Linked DNA regions of Piscinibacter gummiphilus. The protein of the gene in region 2 interacts with the protein of the main gene of each other region in a pairwise test. Links are inferred from orthologs where the notes say so. Each region holds a gene or a part of one and is shown on either strand. Other genes may lie near its edges.

Region 1 (3,396 bases), 4.0 Mb from region 2 along the record:
GTGCGGGGCGCCGTGCGTGCGGCCCGACTCTTCGGCGAGGATGCCGTGGCCGGGGTAGGCGCCCAGCAGCGTTTCGATGATGACCTCTTCGGCCTTCTGATCCACCTCCGTGACGAAGTCGTTGGGCGACTTCGTGTTGACCTTGAGCAGGTCCAGGTCGAGCGAGGCCCGGTTGATCAGCGACCCGGCTGCACGTGCGGCCTTGACGGCGACGTTGAGCATCGGGTGGAGCGTTTGGGACATGGGTGCACCTGCCTGTTGGGTGAGAGCGGAGGGGGATCGACGGAGGAAAAGAGCGTGCAGCGCGGCGAGGCCAGCGTGCGGAATAATGCGAGTTTACCCTTGGAGGGAGTTTCGCGCCATGTGCGAGGCGAATCCCGAGGGGCGTTCGCGCGGACGAATCCGCGTCCCAGGCCATCCATGGACACCACCCGCTTCATCCTCGTCAACACCAGCCACCCGGGCAACGTGGGGGCCACCGCCCGCGCGATGAAGGTGATGGGCTTCTCCGACCTGGTGCTGGTGGCCCCCCGTTTCCCCGACGTGCTGGTGCAGGAGGAGACGGTGGCGATGGCCAGCGGCGCGGCCGACATCCTCGTGCGCGCCCGCATCGTGCCCACGCTGACCGAGGCCCTCGACGGCGTGACCTTCGCCTGCGCCACGGCCATGACCCCGCGCGACTTCGGCCCGCCCACGCGCGCCCCGCGCGACCTGATGCCCGAACTCGCGGCCGGCGGCCATCGGGTCGGCTTCGTCTTCGGCTCCGAGCGCTACGGCCTGTCGAACGAGGACGTGTACCGCTGCCACGTGTGCCTCAGCATCCCGACCCAGCCCGAGTACGGCTCGCTGAACCTCGCGCAGGCGGTGCAGCTGCTCTCCTACGACTGGCGCCAGGCACTGGGCGGGTTCCCGGTCGCGCCCCGCACCACCGATCCCGAGCTGGCCGACGCCGTGGCCGTGACCGGCCTGCTCGACCACTGGCAGCGCGCGCTGACGGCCATCGAGTTCCTCGACCCGGCCGCGCCGCGCAAGCTGATGCCGCGGCTGAACCAGCTCCTCAACCGCGCGCAGCTGACCACCGAGGAGATCCACATCCTGCGCGGCATCGCCCGGGCGATGGAGAAGAAGGCGGGCTGACCCCACCCCGGCACCGGTTCGGGGCCGCCGGTACACTGCGGGCCTTCATTCACCCTGCCTCGCCATGTTCCAGCGCCTACGAGAAGACATCGCCTGCATCCTGGAGCGCGACCCCGCCGCGCACTCGTGGTGGACGGTGTTGACCTGTTACCCGGGCCTGCATGCGATCCTGATGCACCGCTGGGCGCACGCCTGCTGGGACAACGGGTTCCGCTGGGCGGGCCGCTTCATCTCGCACATGGGGCGCTTCTTCACCGGCATCGAGATCCACCCGGGCGCCCGCATCGGGCGGCGGGTGTTCATCGACCACGGCATGGGCGTGGTGGTGGGTGAAACGGCCGAGATCGGCGACGAGTGCACGATCTACCAGGGCGTGACCCTCGGCGGCACCTCGCTCACGAAGGGTGCCAAGCGGCATCCGACGCTCGGGCGCGGCGTGATCGTGGGCGCGAACTCCCAGGTGCTGGGCGGCTTCACGGTGGGCGACGGCGCCCGCATCGGCTCCAACGCGGTGGTGGTCAAGCCGGTGCCCCCGGGCGCCACGGCCGTGGGCAACCCGGCGCGCATCATCCTGAAGGAAGACGAGGCCCAGCGCGAAGCCGCGGCCGCGCGCATGGGCTTCTCGGCCTACGGCGTCACGCAGAACGACGACCCGCTGTCGCAAGCCATGAAGGGGCTGATCGACAACGCGGCCGGCAATGCGCATCAGATCGCGATGCTGTGGGCGGCGATCGAGAAGCTGGCGCCGGTGCGGAAGGATTGTGTGCCGAACGATGCGCAGGTCACCGAGGACTTCGACGCCGAGCGCCTCAAGCAGTTGATGAAGTAGAAAGCTTCGTCATCCCGGTGAAGGCCGGGACCCTGTGCGGATGCCGGAGGTCCCGGCCTTCGCCGGGATGACAGCGTTGTTGGGGAATCAGCGCCGCGACGACCGCGTGAAGGCCAGCGGCTTCTTGCCCTTCAGCTGCCGCTCGATCCCGTCGTTCAGCCGCTCCCGCAGCGCCACGACATCCTCGACGTGGCCGTAGACGCCCGGGAACCGCAGGTCGAGCCACAGCCACAACGTGCACGAGCGCAGCGCCTGCTCCATGCGGTCCAGGCGGCTGTGTTCGTCGACCGAATCGAGGAACCAGGGCACGCCGGCGGTGCCGCTGCGGGCGTGGTTCTCGGCCCAGCCGAGGTACTGCTGCACCTGGGAGTCGGTGCGCGAGTCCACCGGGGCCTGGGCGTACGTGAAGCGTTCCCGCAGCGTGAGCTTCGGGGCGATGCGGTCGAGCTGGTCGGCCAGTTCCAGCATCTGCTCCAGTTCGGCCACCTCGAAGTGGGCGTTGTCGAGCTGCAGCTGACCCATGAAGATGCCCAGCACCTCGCGCAGCCGGTTCTTGCCGAGGCGCGACGAGATGGTGTCGATGTGCCAGCCGTTCGGGGCCACCGGGGCCTTGAAGTTGCGCGGCGCGCGCGGTGACTTGGGCAGCAGCTCGCGCAGCGTCTTCATCGCCGAGGGTTCGGCCTCAGCCAGCACCGTGGTGAAACCTTCCTCGTGCATGCCGTAGCGCCCGGCGCGGCCGGCGATCTGGTGCACCTCGGACTCGGTCAGCTCGCGGTCGGACTGGCCGTCGAACTTGGTCATCGTCGAGAACAGCACGCGGCGGATCGGCAGGTTCAGGCCCATGCCGATGGCGTCGGTGGCCACGAGCACGTGCGCCTCGCCGGTCGCGAAGCGTTCGGCTTCGCGGCGGCGCACCTCCGGCGGCAGCGCGCCGTAGATGACCGACACCGACAGCCCGTTGGCCGCGGCGATGCGGTCGCGGATGCTCAGCACGTCGCGGCGGCTGAAGGCCACCACGGCATCGCCCTTCTTCAGCGCCGCGAGCGGCACCGGCGCGGGCATCAGCTGCACGTGCTGCTTGCGCTGGAACTTGACGACCTCGGGCGTTTCGCCGCACAGGCCGAGCAGGTTCTCGATGGCCGGCACGGCGTAGGCCGAGCAGATGATGATGACTTCCTTCGCCGGCACCGCGACGATGGCCTGGGTCCAGGCCCAGCCGCGAGAGCCGTCGAAGATCATCTGCGCCTCGTCGATCACGGCGACGTCGACGGGCTTGTTGGTGCCCACCATCTCGATGGTGCTCGACACGAGGTGCGCACCGGCCGCCGGCACGTTCTCCTCGCCGGTGAGCAGCGAGCAGGCGACGCCCCGGCCCACGAGCCGGTCGCGCCCTTCGAGCGCGAGCAGGCGCAGCGGGGCGAGGTACGTGC
Region 2 (3,214 bases):
CGATCTCGGGCGGGGTGAACTGGCTGATGCCGTGCCCGAGGTTGAAGACGTGCCCGGCCGTGGTGCCGTCGGCATTGGCTGGCGCACCGAAACTGTCGAGCGTGCGGATCACCTCGGCGCGCACCTGCTCCGGCGGCGCGAACAGCACGTTCGGATCCAGGTTGCCCTGCAGCGCCACGCGGCCGCCCACGCGGCGGCGGGCCTCGCCCAGGTTCATCGTCCAGTCGAGGCCCACCACGTCGGTGCCGCTGGCCGCGATCTCGTCGAGCCACAGGCCCCCGCCCTTCGTGAAGACGATGTGGGGGATGCGCCGGCCGCCCTTCTCGCGCTGCAGCTTCGCGAGCACGCGCCGGGTGTAAGCGAGGCTGAACTGCTGGAACGCGCCGTCGGCCAGCACGCCGCCCCAGCTGTCGAAGATCATCACGGCCTGGGCGCCCGCGTCGATCTGGGCGTTCAGGTACACCGCCACCGCGTCGGCGTTGACCTCCAGCATGCGGTGCATCAGGTCGGGTCGGGCGTACATCATCGACTTGACGAGGCGGTAGTCGTCCGACCCCTGGCCTTCGACCATGTAGCAGGCGAGCGTCCACGGGCTGCCGGAGAACCCGATCAGCGGCACGCGGCCGTTCAGGGCCTTGCGGATCGACGTGACGGCGTCGAACACGTAGCGCAGCTTGTCGAGGTCGGGCACCGCGAGGCGGGCCACCGCGGCCTCGTCACGCACCGGCGACGCGAACTTCGGGCCCTCGCCGATGGCGAAGCTCAGGCCGAGGCCCATGGCGTCGGGCACCGTGAGGATGTCGCTGAACAGGATGGCGGCATCGAGGTCGTAGCGCTCCAGCGGCTGGAGGGTGACGTCGGTGGCGTACTGCGTGTTGGTGGCGAGCCCCATGAAACTGCCCGCTTGCGCCCGCGTCTCCCGGTACTCCGGCAGGTAGCGGCCCGCCTGGCGCATGAGCCAGACCGGGGTGTGCGGGGTGGGCTCGCGCAGGCACGCGCGCAGGAAGGTGTCGTTCTGGAGGGGTGCAAACATGTCCGGGATTATCGTTGCACCCATAATTTGCCACCACGACCGGAGGAACCCCAATGCTCGCCCAGAACGTTCTGCAGACCATCGGCAACACCCCGCACATCCGCATCAACCGGTTGTTCGGGTCCAGCCACAACGTCTATGTGAAGAGCGAGCGGTCGAATCCGGGGGGCTCCATCAAGGACCGCATCGCCCTCGCGATGGTCGAGGCCGCCGAGCAGGACGGCCGCCTGAAGCCCGGCGGCACCATCGTCGAACCCACCTCGGGGAACACCGGTGTGGGCCTCGCGATGGTGGCGGCCGTGAAGGGCTACCGCCTCGTGCTGGTGATGCCCGAGAGCATGAGCGTCGAGCGCCGCCGGCTGATGCTGGCCTACGGAGCCCGCTTCGAACTCACCCCGCGCGAGAAGGGCATGAACGGCGCCATCGCCCGTGCCCACGAGATCGTCGCCGAGACGCCCGGGGCCTGGATGCCCCAGCAGTTCGACAACCCGGCCAACGTGGAGGTGCACGAGCGCACCACGGCCGCGGAGATCGCCGCGTCGTTCCCGAGCGGCCTCGATGCGCTGATCACCGGCGTCGGCACCGGCGGGCACATCACCGGCTGCGCCCGGCAGCTCAAGGCCCTGTGGCCCAAGCTCAAGGTGTACGCGGTCGAGCCCAGCGCGTCGCCCGTGATCAGCGGCGGCAAGCCGTCGCCGCACCCCATCCAGGGCATCGGCGCCGGCTTCATCCCGCGCAACCTGAACACCGAACTGCTCGACGGCGTGATCCAGGTCGAGGCGGACGCCGCGAAGGACATGGCCCGCCGCTCCGCGCGCGAGGAAGGCCTGCTCGTCGGCATCTCGTCGGGCGCCACGCTCGCGGCCATCGCGCAGAAGCTGCCCGACCTGCCGCACGGCGCCACCATTCTCGGCTTCAACTACGACACCGGCGAACGCTACCTGTCGATCGAAGGTTTCCTGCCCACCGAATGAAACCGAAGATCCTCATCGTCGAAGACGAACCCGGCATCGCCGACACGCTGCAGTACGCGCTGCGCACCGACGGCTTCGATCCGGCCTGGGTGGCCACCGGCGCGGAGGCCGTGGCCCACGTGACCGCGGAGGCCCCCGCCCTCGTGATCCTCGACGTGGGCCTGCCCGACACCAGCGGCTTCGAGGTGTTCAAGCGCGTGCGCGCCGTGGCCGACGTGCCGGTGATCTTCCTCACCGCGCGCAGCGACGAGATCGACCGCGTGGTGGGCCTCGAACTGGGCGCCGACGACTACGTGGCCAAGCCGTTCTCGCCGCGCGAGCTGGTGGCCCGCGTGCGCTCGATCCTGCGCCGCGCCGCGAAACCCCCGGCGGCTCCGGCCCCGGCGGCCATTGCGCACATTCCCGTGGCCGTCGACGACGGACGCCGCCAGATCCGCTACTACGGCCGCCTGCTCGAACTCTCGCGCTACGAGTTCGGCCTGCTGCAGACGCTGGCCTCGCGCCCGGGCCACGTGTTCACGCGCGACGCGCTGCTCGAGCGCGTGTGGGACGACGCGACCGAAAGCCTCGACCGCACCGTGGACGCGCACGTGAAGACGCTGCGCGCGAAGATGAAGCTCGTGGCCCCCGATCTCGACCCGATCCGCACGCACCGCGGCACGGGCTACGCGCTCGCGGAAGACCTGCCCGCATCGATCGGCGCCTGATCCGGGAATTTCCCACCCCTTTCGCGCTCAACGGGCGCGACGCGCGGCCGATAAGGCAACGATGCGGCCCGCTTCCCTTTGGAGCAGGCCGGCCTTCGACATGCGCGACCCGATCCTCTTCTTCACCCGCCTGCTGCTGAAATGCCTGCTGCCGGCGTTCGCCCTGCTGCTGGCGTTCAGCGCCCGCGCCGCGGCCCCACTGGCCCTCGTCGGCGACGACATCGACCTCTGGCCCGCCGTGACGTTGCTGGACGACCCCGGCCACACGCTGCGGCTGCCCGACGCGCTCGCCCGCCGGGCCGAGTTCAAGCCCACCGACGCCCCCTACGCCAACCTCGGCCTGAACCGCCACACGGTGTGGCTGCGCGTGCCGGTGGACGTGCCCGCGGACGCGCCCGCCCGCTGGTGGTTCACGATCGACTATGTCGCCCTCGACGACGTCGAGGTGTTCGTTCAGCGCGGCGCCGAAACGCTGCAGCGGGTCGAGATGGGTGACCACC

What was found. The genes of interacting proteins can lie anywhere in the genome.
Region 1: the proteins of cysK (region 2) and cysE interact in binary tests that used the Escherichia coli proteins (3 or more experiments, as listed by UniProt). The link is inferred for Piscinibacter gummiphilus from one-to-one orthologs.

What each region holds. Positions count from the first base shown.
Region 1 is NZ_CP015118.1:2,008,991-2,012,386, forward strand. What follows is about bases 111-3,083. They hold cysE (serine O-acetyltransferase), read left to right. Parts: upstream 111-1,201; coding sequence 1,202-1,966; downstream 1,967-3,083. Other genes in these bases: A4W93_RS09095 (inositol monophosphatase family protein), read right to left, coding at 111-243; A4W93_RS09100 (RNA methyltransferase), read left to right, coding at 421-1,137; A4W93_RS09110 (helicase-related protein), read right to left, coding at 2,054-3,083. Outside these bases: more of A4W93_RS09095, read right to left, coding at 1-110; more of A4W93_RS09110, read right to left, coding at 3,084-3,396.
Region 2 is NZ_CP015118.1:5,989,159-5,992,372, forward strand. Bases 256-3,046 are described here. They hold cysK (cysteine synthase A), read left to right. Parts: upstream 256-1,086; coding sequence 1,087-2,007; downstream 2,008-3,046. Other genes in these bases: hemE (uroporphyrinogen decarboxylase), read right to left, coding at 256-1,033; creB (two-component system response regulator CreB), read left to right, coding at 2,004-2,714; A4W93_RS27435 (diguanylate cyclase), read left to right, coding at 2,815-3,046. In the rest of the region: more of hemE, read right to left, coding at 1-255; more of A4W93_RS27435, read left to right, coding at 3,047-3,214.